Regions from separate parts of the Butyrivibrio sp. ob235 genome, predicted to be linked through region 1. Evidence: predicted binding sites of a transcription regulator. Region 1 holds the regulator's gene; the other holds the start of a gene.
The links. The regulator HrcA, encoded in region 1, represses chaperone genes, less so after heat shock. The targets are predictions, from matches to a motif close to TGTTAGCACTCNNNNNNNNNGAGTGCTAACA.

Region 2: the regulator HrcA is predicted to act here: its motif matches at 6,831-6,861, upstream of htpG (molecular chaperone HtpG).

The regions. Positions count from the first base shown of each region.
Region 1 is NZ_FOBE01000003.1:32,352-40,608, forward strand. Features, by position in the region: gene BMW61_RS04310 (DUF5672 family protein) at 1-617, shown strand, start outside; gene BMW61_RS04315 (glycosyltransferase family 2 protein) at 614-1,669, shown strand; gene BMW61_RS04320 (glycosyltransferase family 17 protein) at 1,659-2,612, shown strand; gene BMW61_RS04325 (pyridoxal phosphate-dependent aminotransferase) at 2,685-3,881, shown strand; gene BMW61_RS21800 (DUF6465 family protein) at 3,972-4,628, shown strand; gene hrcA (heat-inducible transcriptional repressor HrcA) at 4,831-5,862, shown strand; gene grpE (nucleotide exchange factor GrpE) at 5,882-6,562, shown strand; gene dnaK (molecular chaperone DnaK) at 6,674-8,257, shown strand, end outside.
Region 2 is NZ_FOBE01000006.1:57,132-65,388, forward strand. Features, by position in the region: gene BMW61_RS06790 (ABC transporter permease) at 1-733, opposite strand, end outside; gene BMW61_RS06795 (ABC transporter permease) at 789-2,003, opposite strand; gene BMW61_RS06800 (efflux RND transporter periplasmic adaptor subunit) at 2,003-3,580, opposite strand; gene BMW61_RS06805 (ABC transporter ATP-binding protein) at 3,623-4,321, opposite strand; gene htpG (molecular chaperone HtpG) at 4,565-6,685, opposite strand; gene BMW61_RS06815 (DUF3990 domain-containing protein) at 6,972-7,646, shown strand; gene BMW61_RS06820 (helix-turn-helix domain-containing protein) at 7,624-8,257, shown strand, end outside.

The sequences.
Region 1 (8,257 bases):
ATCTTCCAAAGGACATACGCTTCAGCTACACATCAAAACTCGATGACATCGACAAATTCAATTACAAAATGGTATATGAGCTTCGCGATCACATTAAGACGGACTTTGTTCTTATTGTGCATGCGGACGGCTTTGTGATACATCCGGAAAACTGGGACGAGAGCTTTCTTAACTACGATTATATAGGCTCCCCCTGGCCTCTTCCGAAAAATAACTATGCCTACAGGGACAGCGAGGGCAACATCTGCAGAGTCGGAAACAGCGTATCCATCAGGTCCAAGAGACTTCTTGATTATCCTAAGGAGCACGACCTTCCCTGGGTTAAGGTGTACGACGGATTTTTCAATGAGGATATTTTCCTTTGTTGTCACTGCAAAAATCAGATGGAAAAGGACGGCCTTAAGTGGGCTGATTTAGATAGCGCAGTTAAGTTTGGAAGGGAGCATCCGCTTCCGGAGAACAAGGGAGTAGAGCCCTTCGTTTTTCATAAATGGTGGGGAGAAAATGAGGGATATCCGCATTTCTACAGCCCTGCAAAGAGATTCAAGATGGCCGTAAGGCCCTTGCTGTTCTGGAGAAGAAGTGAAAAGTGGAAGAGGGAGCACAATATAACATGAAGTTTTCGGTAATAGTGCCTGTTCACAATGCTGAAAAGTACATAAGTGAAGCGACATCTTCTATAGTAAAGGCTGCTGAGGGGATGGAGAACTGTATCGAGGTTCTTCTTATTGAAAACGGCTCCACAGACAGAAGCGGCTATATATGCGGCGAACTTGCAAACCGTTTTCCGTTTGTAAAGACGGTGCATATGGGCCCTGCGTCCGCCTACGATGCGAGGCAGGAGGGGATAAAGAGAGCTTCGGGAGATTATCTTGTTTTCATGGATGCTGATGACGCCGTGGCTCCGGGGATATTCACTGAGCTTCAGAAAGCGGCTTCTAAATATGAAAGAAAAGGTAAGAGGCCTGAGATAATACTGTATAATGCTGCAGAGATGAGCACTCCCGAGTCGAAGATGTTTCCTTTTCCCTTTAAAGAGGGCAAGATTTATTCGGGCGACGGCAAGAAGAAGTTCTATGAAATAATGTGCTCCGGTGATATGCTAAATGCCATGTGGAACAAGTGCATAGGGAAGGAGCTTGCGGGCCGCATCGAGGAGACGGTGAACAGGAAGCTCAATTACGGAGAGGACCTTCTGCAGACCGCTGAAATAATTGATAAAGCAAAAAGCATTGCATATCTCGACAGGATACTGTATTTTTACAGAATAAACGAAGAGGGGCTTACGGGCGGTTATCATGAAAACTTTATGGAGAACCAGGAGAAGGCCTTCGAGGTTCTGGACGATTATGCGAAAAAGTGGGCAAAGGGTGGTTTTACTGAGGTTATAAACGAGCGCAAGACCCTGACCTGCACGATAGGCATGAAAAAGCTTATCTATTCGGACCTTCCTTTTTCCGAGATCAAGCGGAAGATGAAGGAGATGATGGGTTCCGATTTTTATAAAGAGTATGGGAAGGGCAAGCTTCCGTCCTGGGCATCCGAGGAGGATGCGTATGTTTACAGGTATCAGGTGGCGGGTATGCCGGTTTTGCGGCTGATGCTTCTTAGCAGGAAGACGCGCCTGAAATCCCGGATTAAAGCGAGGATCAGAAAAAATGGTATATGATTGCATTCCATTTTTTAATGAAGTGGACATCCTGAGGCTGAGGTTAGGAATCCTTAGTCCCTATGTGGATAAGTTCATTATAGAAGAGTCAACAATGACCTTCTCGGGTGAAGAGAAGGAGCTTTGCTTTGAAAAGAACAGGGATCTTTTCAAGGATTATCTGGACTGCATAGAGTATGTGGTGGTCACCGATTCGCCGGTGGATGCGTTGACCCACGAGAGGGATTATTTTCAGAAAAACCGTCTGATAGAGGGTCTGAAGAAAGTCGGCGCGACAAGCGACGACATAATTCTTTTCGGCGATGTGGATGAGATTCCAAATCCAAAGGTTCTTACGAAAATCATAGAGAATTTTGATAAGACGAAGGTCTACCACCTGGCGCAGAGGAATTTTTATGTGTTCCTCAATATGGAAGAAAAGTCAGGAAAGCTGCTCTCGATTACCGGAGAGTTCCCGGAGGTTGCGGAGAGCGACAGGAAGTGGCTTGGAACAAAGATTACTTCCATAGATAATATTCCGCGCGAGGGAATCGTAAGGCTACGCGATCTGGTGTCACCCTGCGATAAAAGGTCTGTCAGAGTCGCTGACGGCGGCTGGCATTTCGGCTACATGGGCGGAAGGCACGAGACCAACCCCGTAGAGAGAATCGGCGTCAAGGTAAAAGCGGCTGCGCACCAGGAGTACAACGACCGCGAGATCCTGGCGGAGACTATGGATAATCTGGTTCTTGGCAGAGACATCTTCGGAAGGGATGCGAGATTTGAGCGTACGGAGGTCGACGGAAGTTATCCGGAGTACCTTCTTAAGCATATAGGAGAGTATGATTATCTGGTAATGCCACCCATTACAGCTTTTTCAAGGCTGTATCATAAGCTGGATATTACGGTGGGAAGGTTCATCAGGAAGGCGTACCATAAAATTAGAAGGATGCTTATAAAGTAACAAGTAGTTATGCCTTCTCCATTTATGGAGAAGGTGTCAGCGAAGCTGACGGATGAGGAGTATGAAAAAAGTATGAGCACAACATTATCTACCAGAATGGCGGCGGTAAAAATGTCCCCGACCACGGCTCTCTTCGGAAAGGTGGAGGAGCTTAGGCGGAAGGGAGAGGACATAGTTTCTCTCAATGTGGGCGAGCCCGATTTCCCCACGCCGGACAATATCAAAGAAGCGGGAATACGGGCAATCAATGAGAATTTCACCAAATACACCACCGGAAACGGTATCGCACCGCTTCGGGAGGCGATAATCGAGAAGATGAAAAAGGACAACGGCGTCACCTATGAGATGAATGAGGTGGCGGTGACCGTCGGTGCGAAGCAGGCGCTGTTTGGTGCGCTGTGCGCTGTTGCGGGCGAGGGTGATGAAGTCATAATCCCCATTCCGTGCTATGTCAGCTATCCCGATATGGTAGCTCTTGCGGGCGCAAAGCCCGTTCTTGTGAAGAGGAAGGACGATTTTTCTCTTGATCTTGAAGCCATTGAGAGTGCGATAAATGAGCACACCAAGGCTGTTATAATATGTACCCCGGACAATCCCACCGGCAAGGTTTACGGCGAGGATGAGCTGAAGGGGCTCTCTGACCTTGCAATCAGCAGGGATATCTTTGTTATTTCCGATGAAATTTATGAAAAAATAATATACGGTGAGAATCGCCACAAAAGCATTTCTGCGTTTGAAGGGATGAAGGACAGAACCATCGTGGTTAACGGTTTTTCCAAGACCTATTCCATGACTGGCTGGAGACTTGGGTACGTCTGCGGCAGAGCCGATGTTATTGGCGCTGCGGTGAAGGTGCAGAGCCAGACAACTACCACACCTCCGAGCATCTCACAGTATGCGGCGGTTGAGGCGCTTTGTGGGCCCCAGGATTCTGTCGAGCTCATGAGATCAGAGTTTGAGAAGCGCAGAGATTTTGTCCAGGAAAAACTGCGAGGGATACCCGGTGTCATCTGCCATGAGATCCAGGGAGCCTTCTATGCGTTCTTCGATATCCGTGCTTTTCTCGGAAAAGAATATGAGGGTTACGGAATTATAGATGACGATACACGTTTATGCGAATATTTATTGGAAAAATATGGTGTTGCAATGATGCCCGGAAGTGCTTATTTTGCCCCAGGATTCGTGAGAATTTCGTTTGCGTCCTCCATGGAAGTGCTTAAAAAGGCGCTTTCAAGAATAGAATCTGGTCTAAAAGCGCATAAATGTTGACTTTTTTTAGAATATGTACTAAACTCAAAAACGTAATGATAAATTTGCAAAAACGCATAACACGCGTTCCTTACGGAAAGAGAGGGAGATATGGCTGAAGACAAGTTGAGAGAAGCAGCTTTAAAGCCGATTGCGACTATCAAGAAACCGGTAATTGCTGCAGAAAAGAAGGATGAAGTAAAGCCTGCTGAGGCAGAGGCACCTAAGGCTGAGGAGAAGAAGGCTACAGCAGCTAAGAAGCCTGCAGCAAAGAAGGCAGCAGCAAAGAAGCCCGCAGCAAAGAAGGCTACAGCAACTAAGGCAGCAGCTAAGAAGACTGAGACCAAGGCAGCTGATAAGAAGGAAGAGAAGAAGCCTGCAGCAAAGAAGGCAGCACCTGCTAAAAAGGCTACAGCAACCAAGGCAGCAGCCAAGAAGACTGAGACTAAGGCAGCAGCTAAGCCCGCAGCTAAGAAGCCTGCAGCAAAGAAAGCTACAGCAGCAAAGAAAGCTACAGCAGCTAAGAAGCCCGCAGCAAAGAAGACAACAGCTGCAAAGGCTCCTGCAACAAAGACAAATATCGTTCTTCAGTATGCTGATAAGAGCGTTACATATGACACCTTTATCGAGAATGCCAAGAATGTATGGCAGTATGATATGGGAAGAAAAGTTTCCGAGATCAAGACTCTTGAGCTTTATGTAAAGCCCGAAGAGGAAAGAGTATACTTCGTTGTTAACGGCGAGGTTCATGCTGATTTTGGGATGTGATAAACAAGGATGGAAGGTCCCGGCCTGGCAAGCTTGCTTGCTGCAGGCCGGGACTTTATCACATATATGTAGATTATTCGTCCCCAGGGAGAAATCCTTGGGGTTTTTTATTGACATTAATAATTTATAGTGGTAATTTATTCTCAGAAGATGTTAGCACTCAATGACGTTGAGTGCTAACACATCAAAAAGGAGGTTTGTGATGCAACTGGATGACAGAAAAAAGAAAATACTGCATGCAATTGTTCGCAATTACCTCGAGACAGGCGAGCCGGTGGGCAGTAGGACGATTTCCAAGTACACGGATCTTAATCTCAGTTCGGCTACCATCAGAAACGAGATGGCGGATCTTGAGGAGATGGGACTTATATTGCAGCCTCATACTTCCGCGGGACGTATTCCGTCAGATCAGGGCTACAGAGTTTATGTAGATGAGATGCTCGCTGAGAAGGAACAGGAAGTTGAGAACATGAAGGAGATGCTTCTTGATAAAGAAGAGAAGCTTGAGAAGCTCCTTAAGCAGGTTGCCAAGACCCTGGCGGTTGATACCAACTACGCTTCAATGATCTCAGCACCCATGATCAGAAGGAATAAGCTGAAATTCGTACAGCTTTCCAGAGTGGATGAGGAACACATTCTTACCACTATAGTAATAGAAGGAAACGTAATTAAGAACCGAATGGTTGAGGTGGAGCAGGAGCTTTCCGAAGCGGATATGCTTAAGCTCAATATCCTGCTTAATACCAGACTTGCAGGACTTTCCGTAGAGGACATTAACCTCGGACTTATAACTGCGATGAAGCAGGAGGCGGGTATCCACAGCGAGATAATCGACAAGATACTCGATACAGCCGGAGATGCCATTACGGAGGATGAGGACCTTCAGATTTACACCAGCGGTGCGAACAACATTTTCAGATATCCCGAGCTTGCTGATAAGGAGAGAGCAAGTGACCTCATAACCACTTTTGAGGATAAGAGCGATCTTACAAGTATCGTTGAGAATGCGCTTCAGTCCTCCTCAGAGGAGACAGGTATACAGGTTTACATCGGTAATGAGTCTCCGGTTCAGTCCATGAAGGATTGCAGCGTTGTAACAGCGACCTACGATCTCGGAGAGGGCATGAGAGGAACGGTAGGAGTTATCGGACCTAAGCGAATGGATTACGACAAAGTTGTCGGAGCACTTAAGAATATGATGAGAGCTCTGGATGATTTATATAAAAAAGAATAGAACCATAAGGAGTATTTAAGTGAGTAAGGAAGTTAAGAAGGATACAAATACAGTGTCCGGTAAGAAAACTGCAAAGGAACTTCAGCAGGAAGTTGCCGAGAAGGCTAAAAAGGTAGCTGATGCAGCAAACAAGGTTGCCGAGGCCGCAGAGGAAGAGGCTGCCGAAGCTGTAGCAGAGGCTGCTGAGAGCGTAGAAGGTGCCGAGAACACTGAAAACGCCGAGGGTGAGAAGAAAGGTCTTTTCGGTAAAAAGGAAAAGAAGAACCCTTACAAAGAAAAATTTGAAGAGATGCAGGATAAGTACATGCGCCAGCTTGCTGAGTTTGAGAACTTCAGAACAAGAACCGACAGAGAAAAGGCGCAGATGTTCAACCAGGGAGCATCCAGTGTACTTGAGAAAATTCTCCCTGTTGTAGATAACTTCGAAAGAGGACTTGCTGCTGTCCCTGAAGAAGAGAAGAATTCCGCTTTTGCAGACGGAATGAATATGATATACAAGCAGCTTATGAAGCAGATTGAGGATCTTGGTGTAACTCCCATCGAAGCCGTTGGAAAGGAATTTGATCCTAATTTCCACAACGCTGTAATGCAGGTTGAGAGCGAAGATGTCGAGGAAGGATTCGTGGCACAGGAGCTTCAGAAGGGTTATATGTATCACGACACAGTGCTCAGACACAGCATGGTTGCCGTTGCGAAGTAATATATAGAACAATTTTACAAGAAATGCCACCTCAAATAAGCCTTCTCCCTTGGGAGAAGGTGGCACGAAGTGCCGGATGAGGGGTCTTGAAATTAAACGGAGGAAAATAAAATGAGTAAGATCATAGGTATCGATTTAGGAACAACCAACAGCTGCGTAGCTGTTATGGAAGGTGGTCAGCCCACCGTTATCGCTAACGCTGAGGGTGCAAGAACAACACCTTCAATTGTAGCTTTCACAAAGAATGGCGAGCGTCTCGTAGGTGAGCCCGCTAAGCGTCAGGCAGTAACAAACGCTGAGAACACAATCTCATCAATCAAGAGAGATATGGGTACAGACAACGGCCGCACAATCGACGGCAAGAAGTATTCACCTCAGCAGATTTCAGCTATGATTCTCCAGAAGCTGAAGGCAGACGCAGAACAGTATCTCGGCGAAAAAGTAACAGAGGCAGTAATCACAGTTCCCGCATACTTCAATGACGCACAGCGTCAGGCTACAAAGGATGCAGGTAAGATTGCAGGTCTTGAAGTAAAGCGTATTATCAACGAGCCTACAGCAGCAGCTCTTGCTTACGGTCTTGATAACGAAAAAGAGCAGAAGATCATGGTATACGACCTTGGTGGTGGTACCTTCGACGTATCAATCATCGATATAGGTGACGGTGTTATCGAAGTTCTTTCAACAAACGGTGACACACACCTCGGTGGTGACGACTTTGACCAGAAGATCATCGACTGGATGGTATCTGAGTTCAAGGCTAAGGAAGGCGTAGACCTTTCAAGCGATAAGATGGCTATGCAGAGACTTAAGGAAGCAGCTGAGAAGGCTAAGAAGGAACTTTCTTCTTCCACAACAACCAACATCAACCTTCCTTTCATCACAGCTACAGCAGAAGGCCCCAAGCACTTTGATATGGATCTCACAAGAGCTAAGTTCGAGGAGCTTATCCACGACCTCGTAGAGAGAAGTGCTATTCCGGTACAGAACGCTATGAAGGATGCAGGCCTTAACTATTCAGACCTTGGAAAAGTTCTCCTTGTAGGTGGTTCAACACGTGTTCCCTGCGTAGTTGAGAAGGTTAAGCAGCTCACAGGACATGAGCCGTCAAAGAACCTTAATCCCGATGAGTGCGTAGCAGTAGGTGCAGGTATCCAGGGTGGTAAACTTGCAGGCGATACAGGTGCAGGCGATATCCTTCTTCTTGATGTAACACCTCTTTCACTTTCAATCGAGACAATGGGTGGTGTTGCTACAAGACTTATCGAGCGTAACACAACTATTCCTACAAAGAAGAGCCAGGTATTCTCAACTGCAGCTGATAACCAGACAGCCGTTGATATCAACGTTCTTCAGGGTGAGAGACAGTTCGCTAAGGACAACAAGTCACTCGGACAGTTCCGTCTTGATGGAATCCCTCCGGCAATGAGAGGTGTTCCGCAGATCGAGGTTACATTTGATATCGATGCAAACGGTATCGTTAACGTATCCGCTAAGGATCTTGGAACAGGTAAAGAGCAGCACATCACAATCACAGCTGGCTCCAACATGTCTGACGAGGATATCGATAAGGCTATCAAGGAAGCTGCTGAGTACGAAGCTCAGGATAAGAAGCGTAAGGAAGGCATTGACGCTAGAAACGAAGCTGATTCCTTCGTATTCCAGACAGAGAAGGCTATTCAGGAAGTTGGCGAC
Region 2 (8,257 bases), on a different contig from region 1:
TTACTTTAAGAGCTGTCTCGTCCGCCATCCCCGGATTGGTATAAATCTTAAAGCTTGTAATCTTATCCCCGGCAAGCCCGAATCTTCCGGTCAAAAGAGCATACGGTACATAAATCGAACAGTAATAATATGCCTCTTCTTTTTTCTTTATAGCTTCCTTTGCAGATTCAATGTCTTCATCACTGCTCTTTGCAACGCCGACTATCATCAGATCAACACTCTTGGCCCCGATGTCAACCGTAAATGTCTTATCAACAACATCATCCGTCCTGAACAAAAGGAGAGCATCCTGCTGAGAAATTACACATACTGCCGTTCCGGCTTCCGCCTCGTCATCCCTAAAGAATCTTCCGGCATGCATTCCTTTCGTCTCTTCATGCGAAATATCAGCAGTTCCGCCGGTAATTCCAAGTTGCCTGTCATCCTTACCATCATTATAGGTTCCGTCCGAGTTGATAGTCATTGTTATTCCCTGCATCTCAGGAACGGCATCCTTTATCCTTTCAAGATCTTCCGGTTCCAGATATCTGTCGGTTTTCTTTGGATCAAGATTGATTGTTACTCCGCCGCTTGAAATTTCATCAAGACTGCTGTTGACAAAGACCTTCATTCCGTTACCTATTGAAAGTATTGTTATAACAGAGGATATACCGATAAAGATACCAAGCATGGTAAGGAAGGTTCTTCCTTTATTCTGTTTTATACTGGAAAATGCGCTTTTTATGTATTCCAATTCTTACCCTCATCCGTCAGCTTCGCTGACACCTTCCCCCAAGGGAAGGCATCTATCAATTCCTTGCAAGTGCGTCTATCGGCTTAAGTTTTGCTGCTTTTCTTGCCGGATAGATGCCGAAAAAGATTCCTATCATCATAGAAAAGAGCGTTGCTCCTATTACAATTTTGAAGTCTATTACAGGTTCAAGATCAAGAAGTATGCATCCTACATAAGCACCCGCTATTCCAACGATGACGCCCACGATTCCGCCCATCAGGGAGATGATAGCGGATTCAGCCAGGAACTGGATCAGAATAGCCTTTGTTCTTGCACCGATTGATTTTCTTATACCTATCTCTCTTGTTCTCTCAGTCACAGTAACAAGCATGATATTCATAACACCTATACCGCCGACCAGAAGGGATATGGCCGCAACCAGTGAAATAAATGCTGTTATCGCTCCCATAATAGAGTCTACCTGGCCTGATACATCTGACATACTCATGTAATAAACCGCGTCCTGTCCGCGAAGTCCAAGTCTGTTCTCAACAAAGCGAACAATACTTTTAACAATAGTACCGGGCTGAGTATTATCCCAATATATCTCGACAGTATGGAATTCAGAGATGTCCTTACCAAAAGCTCTGGCATAGGTTGTTAGCGGCATCTCAATCATAGCTGTATAGGAGTCGGTTTCCATATCAATCATCTTGGAAATCATCTCACTCCAGTTTTCTCTTATCCCGATAACCTCCAGCTCGATAGAACTGCCACCAACGGTTAATTCAAAAGTTTTACCAAGTGCATCGGCTGTTCCGAAAAGATGCACCGCATCATTTTTCATCATGACGCAGACTCTTGCTCCCTGATCCACCTGATCATCGGTAAAGTAGGTTCCCGTCTCAAGCTTGGTCAGTGTGGATTTCTGATAATCAGATCCGGCAGCAGTGATAAGCGTATCATAAGCTCCTCTTGGTCCTGAAGAAACGCCGTATTCATTGTCATAAAATGTCGCACTGACCCCGGGGAAGTTGTCCTTGATTTCTCTTATATCGTCGTTATTAAATCCCCTGTCCGCAACCGACATATCAAGATATATATCCGCAACGTTTCCGCCTATAGCATCAACCTCGTTTCCTACATATCTTGCCATTCCGTTTCCTATGGTAAGCGCCGCGATGACCGAAGCAATTCCGATTATGATTCCCAGCATCGTAAGAGCTGTTCGCATCTTATTGCCAAGAATATTTTTTATGGCACTTTCTAAATATTCAAAAAATGTATCCATTACTCGCTCATCTCGATGACTTTGGTTCCTTCGACAAGGGTTGTGGGATCGGTGGTAACGATGGTATCACCCTCGCTGACACCTTCCTTTATCTCTGCATCTGTACTGGTGGTAAGTCCCAGAGTAACAGGCTGTCTCTTAAGAATTCCGTTATCAATAACAAATACGAAATCACCCTCAGAATCAGTTCCGATGTACTCATAAGGAAGGACAAGAACGCCCTCTGCCTTCTCGGTGTGAATCTTATTAGTTGCTTCTACTCCGAGAATAATGCTGTCATCGGGATTCTTTATCTTAATTTTGCCATCAACAACAGGAACTCCGCTTGCGTTATTCTTAGCTGTTCCGGAAATCTGTGTCACTTCGCCTTCGTACTCATTGCCGTTAATCGTGACATCCACCTTCTGTCCCTTCTTGATCTTACTAAGATCTGACTTTGAAATCTGGATATCAACTCTGACATCATCGGTACTTTCGATAGTCATGATTTTGGTTCCGGGAGCAACTGTTGAACCCTCGTTTGCACCAATCTCTGTTACTACTCCTGAAAAATCAGCTTTAATTCCGCCCTCTGCCTCTTCAATGTCAGTGATGGTATTTGTACTCTCTAGCTCCGCAAGCTCTCTCTGAGCTGCAAGTGAGCTCTTTTCACCTGAAGTAAGAGCACTCATCTCAGCGGATGACTGCTCGGAAAGATCCTGCTTTTCTTCATTCAGGGCAGTTATCTGTCTGTTCCACTCCTGAATCTCCGGATCGTTTGACAGCGCATACTGGACATCGGAAATGGCATCCTGAATCTCTAGTGCCATCTGGCTCTCGCCGTCCTCTGTTCTTCTCTCATTAGGTGCTTCGTTTTTCTGTGCAGCATCATAGCTGTCTGAAACCCTGTTCTGATCAACGTCCTGGCTTACCTTCTGAAGGTCTGTCAGAGTCTGATTCATTCTGGAAGTCTTCTCTGTAATCTTGTCATTGATTGCATCTATCTCATTTGTAATCTCGTCAAGACGATTGTTTATATCGTGAATGCTTCTTCCTTCAAGAACATCAGTCGCCTTATTGTTCTTTTCGATGCTTCCGCTGTAGCTGCCGTTTGCCTGCTGAAGATTGAGCTCAGCCTGCTTCTTTGTCTTTTCAAGATCAGCTTCATCATAGGTATAAATAACATCGCCCTTATTGACCCTGTCACCTTCCGACAAACTAAGTGTTCCGATCGGTGCCTGAAGCTTCGCGTAATAGCTCTTTGTCTCGTCAGATGCAACATTTCCGCTGATTGAAACGATGACTTCGATGTCTCCCTTTCCGACTGTAGCAGTTGTGACCGGCGTAGGAGCATTTTTTGCCTTTATATTATTGAAAACCACCCAGCCGACAATCAGCACTATAAGTCCCAGAACGATAAACTTCACAAAGCCCTTCCTCTTACCGGGAGTATAGCTTGGCGTGTCTTCTTTCACAGCATAAGTCTTGGTTTCCTGCGAAACTTCTGCCTTTACATCCTTTGCCGCATCTACCTTAGCTTCTCCATTTACTTCCTGTGTGTCCTTTGAATTCTTCTTTTTCCCCAAAACCAAATTCATAATTACTTGTCTCCTCGTAGTCTAAAAACAAAGCCTTTCATGTTACAAAGTAAAATTCTCGTTTATCTCATCCTTTGCGATTTTTCCGTCGCTTATGGTTATAATCCTCTTAGCCTGTGCCGCAATTCCCGGGTCATGGGTGATAAGTATCACCGTTCTGCCCTCGGCATACAGATTTTTAATAGTAGCAATAATCTCTCTGCTGGAACCACTGTCAAGGTTACCTGTAGGCTCATCCGCAAGAAGTATCGGCGGCGCCTGCGCTATCGCCCTTGCTATAGCAACTCTCTGCTGCTGACCTCCTGAAAGCTCCGCAGGTTTGTGCGTCATACGCTTCCCAAGGCCAACATGTTCCAAAGCTGCTACAGACAACTCGCGTCTTTTTCTCTTGGAAACACCTCTGTACATAAGCGGCAGCTCAACATTTTCAAGCGCAGTAAGTGACTGAATCAGATTAAATCCCTGGAAGATAAATCCTATCTCCCTGTTTCTGACATCTGACTGTTCATCGTCACTCATATGGGAAACATCCATTCCATGGAGCAGATATCTCCCACTTGTAGGTGTATCAAGACACCCAAGCATATTCATCAGTGTAGATTTTCCGGAACCGGATTGACCGATTATGGCCACGAATTCCCCTTCTTCTATTGTAAGGCTCACATGATCAAGAGCCCTGACTTCATTCTCCCCGGGATTATAAATCTTGCATATATCCCGTACCTCAACTAACGCAGGCATTACTCCTCCCCTTTGCTTAATTGGACTGTTCAAAAAACTTTTTACATAGCAAGGTTAAAATAAACCATCTACCATAGTATATAACGAAACAACTTCTATTGTATCTTCATTTATTAAAAAATAAATGATCTTTTTTCCTGATTTCAAGGGTAAATTTATCATATATATAAATACAGACCGAAATGTACACTTATTTCGGTCTGTTTTACACTTAAAAATATTTTCCCAAAATATGAGAAATAATTACTTAGCAAGAAGCATCATGATATCATTACTTCTCTGAACGAACTTAGTCATGGACTCAGCGTCGAGAGGTGCATTCTGGATGCGGGCAAGGTCATAGAGCTGCTCGCAGATTGTGCTTACGTTCTCACCGTCCTCGTTGTCCATAACATATTTAACAAGAGGATGGTTAGCATTGAGGATAAGAGTCTGGCCGCCCATACCAAAGTCGCCCATCATCATTCCGTTTGCTGCATACATCTTCATCATATCCTGCATACGGCGGGTATCCTCAGATACAGTGAGCATTGAAGAAATCTTCTTATCCTTGAGCTTTTCAACCTTAACAACAAGCTGTTCGTTCTTAAGAGCCTTCTTCATCTTCTCGCCGATGTTCTTCTCGATCTCCTCGAATTCTTTCTCAGCCTTCTTGGATGTTCTGCTCTTAAAGGTATCTGTAAGATCAGCATCGATTCTCTGGAATCTGATGTCCTGATTCTTGGACTCAAGCTGCTGAATAAAAGGCACATCTATGTTGTGATTTAAGATGAATGCATCCATCTTCTGAGCCTTGAACATGTTGATGTACTGGCTCTGCTGCTGTTCGTCTGTTACATAGTAAATGGTGCGGGGTTCCTTTTCCTCGTCTTTCTTGTCATCGGCCTTGTCAGCTCCGTCTCCGCTTACTGTATTGCCATTCTCATCTACTACTTCAGCTTCTACTGTATTACCGTTCTCATCCTTAGCTTCCTCAGCTGCGGCAGCCTCCTCAGCCTCCTTGTTGATCTGGAGTGCTTCGGGAAGTGTGAGATATTTTCCATCAAGGTTCTTGAAGAGGATGTAGTCATTCATCTTCTCGCAGAACTTGTCGTCCTTGAGGCAGCCATACTTGATGAAAGGAGAAATGTCCTCCCAGTACTTATCATAGTTTTCCTTATCTGTCTTGCAGAGACCTGCAAGCTTCTCAGCTACCTTCTTGGAGATGTAGTCTGAAATCTTCTTTACAAAACCGTCGTTCTGAAGTGCACTTCTTGAAACATTAAGAGGCAGATCAGGGCAATCGATAACACCCTTAAGGAGCATCAAGTACTCAGGGATTACTTCCTTGATATTGTCAGCGATGAATACCTGGTTATTGTAAAGCTTGATTACGCCCTCAGCTGACTCGAACTCCATGTTGATCTTAGGGAAGTAGAGGATACCCTTTAAGTTGAAAGGATAGTCCATGTTAAGGTGAATCCAGAAAAGAGGCTCCTTGTAATCGCGGAACACCTTTCTGTAGAATTCCTTGTACTCATCATCGGTGCAATCCTTGGGAGTCTTTCCCCAGAGAGGATGTGTATCATTAAGGAGCTGAGGTCTCCTCTTGATCTTGAGTTTCTTCTCCTCTTCCTTTTTCTCCTCTGAAGTCTCGCCATCTTTAGCTTCTTCCTTCTTCTCAGGCTCGATGACTTCGATTACAACATCATCATCGCGCTTCTCGGATTCCTTGATGGTCTCTGTGCCTTCCTCGTTCTCTCTTGAAAGGTAAATCTCATAAGGCATGAATGAGCAGTATTTCTCGATTACTTCTCGAGCCTTGTACTCATTGCAGAACTCAAGGCAGTCATCTGAAAGGTGAAGAGTAATAACTGTACCTACGTCCTCCTTATCTCCATCCTTCATCTCGAAGTCTGAACCGCCGTCGCAGGTCCAGTGTACTGAAGCCGCATCTTCCTTATATGAACGAGTATCGATCTCAACATAATCAGATACCATGAAGGTTGAGTAGAAACCAAGTCCAAAGTGTCCGATAATCTGGTCTGCATTTGCCTTATCCTTGTACTTGTTAAGGAAGTCTGTAGCACCTGAAAAAGCTACCTGGTTGATGTACTCTTCAACCTCTTCAGCTGTCATACCGATACCGTTATCAATAATCTTTATTGTCTTATCCTTATCGTTAAGAACAACGTCAACACGGGGTTTAAAGCCATCGGGAAGTGTATACTCTCCCATCATGTCCATCTTCTTGATCTTTGTGATCGCGTCACATGCGTTGGAAATAACCTCACGATAGAATATGTCGTGATCTGAATATAACCACTTCTTGATAATAGGGAACATATTCTCTGAGTTGATTGAAAGATTACCTTTTTTCTCCATTGTAGTGCCTCCATTACTATCGCGAAGCGGGATGAAAACCGGCCCCTCCGCGTTTTTTATTAAAATATTATTGCGGCGTGTTCTACTAAATATAGAATACCCACAAATATGAGTTTAAGACTGTGAGAGACAAAAGTCAATAAAAAATTAGCACTCAATTGAAGTGAGTGCTAATAAACGGTTAATTCACGAATTGAAGGTGTATATTGCATAATATACTGCTACGGAAGTATAATTATTATATACTTCTACAGAAGTACTTTTGTGGTTTTAGGAGATTATTTTTATGGAGATGACTATATATCACGGTTCTGTGCAAGTTGTAAATAAGCCTGTTTTCGGCTATGGGAGAGATGACAATGACTATGGCAGAGGCTTTTACTGTGCAGAAGATCCTGAGCTCGCCAGGGAATGGGCAGCAATAACTGATAAAGGAGGATTCTTAAACACATATCGTCTCAATACTGAAGGTCTTAAGATCCTGCGATTGCTGAGTCCTGATTTTCATATTTTAAACTGGCTCGCCATTTTGCTTGCCAATAGAAAAATAAGATATTCAAGTCCTATAGAAAAAAGAGGCGCGGAATATATACTTGATAATTATCTTCCCAATACAAAATCTGCTGATGTTATCATCGGCTATAGGGCTGATGACTCCTACTTTTCTTTCTCGAGAGCATTCCTCAGTAATACCATAACGCTAGAGCCGCTCTCATATGCCATGAAATATGGTGATCTTGGCAAGCAGGTTGTGCTAATGAGCAAAAGAGCATTCGACAGCATCACCTTTTGGGAAGCCGCACCTGTCAACGGACTTATATACGCGCCAAAGCGTATAAAGCGCGATGCTGACGCCAGAGAATCATATCAGAAATTGTTGGGAAAGGAACAAACTGAAGGTATCTATTTAAATGAAATTATACAGAAAGGAATAAGCGATGAACAGCTGCGCATACTCTGAGTTATATTTACATGATGCCATGAGTAATCTTGGCGAGCTTGTAGAATACTTGGTTGAAGCAACTCCCGATATCAAGCCTGACGATTTTTTTCAGATGATGATTATCAGCGGCTTTGCTGAACGTTTTGAAAAGGGCGATCCCATGGTTGTCAGCGGAATGTCCGGCACTGAGCTTCATCACAGAGTTTTGGAGACCTGCGGATTCTCTGACAGAACCTGGCCTGAGCCTCTTATTCGCTTCGATACCGGGGTGGATTACTGGTGCGGATACATTCTTGCCTACTATCAATGGAAGAAAAATATCAGTTTTGCCAGAATATTTGAATCCCTAAATTACGAGAAGCTGGCAAAACTATATAACACAGGCCATACCACCTCAGACGACCACGCATTGCTTTTGATAGAAAATGTCTCATTTTCCGTTGCAAGCAAAACAGTAACACGAATCCAGGCATACAGAAAACTCATAGGTTTGTCCCAAAAAGCTCTGGCGGATGCTTCCGGTGTGAACCTGCGAACCCTTCAGCAATACGAGATACGCGATAAGGATATAAATAAAGCCTCAGCAGAAAAGGTCCTCTCTATGGCAAGAGTATTGAAGTGTAGACCTG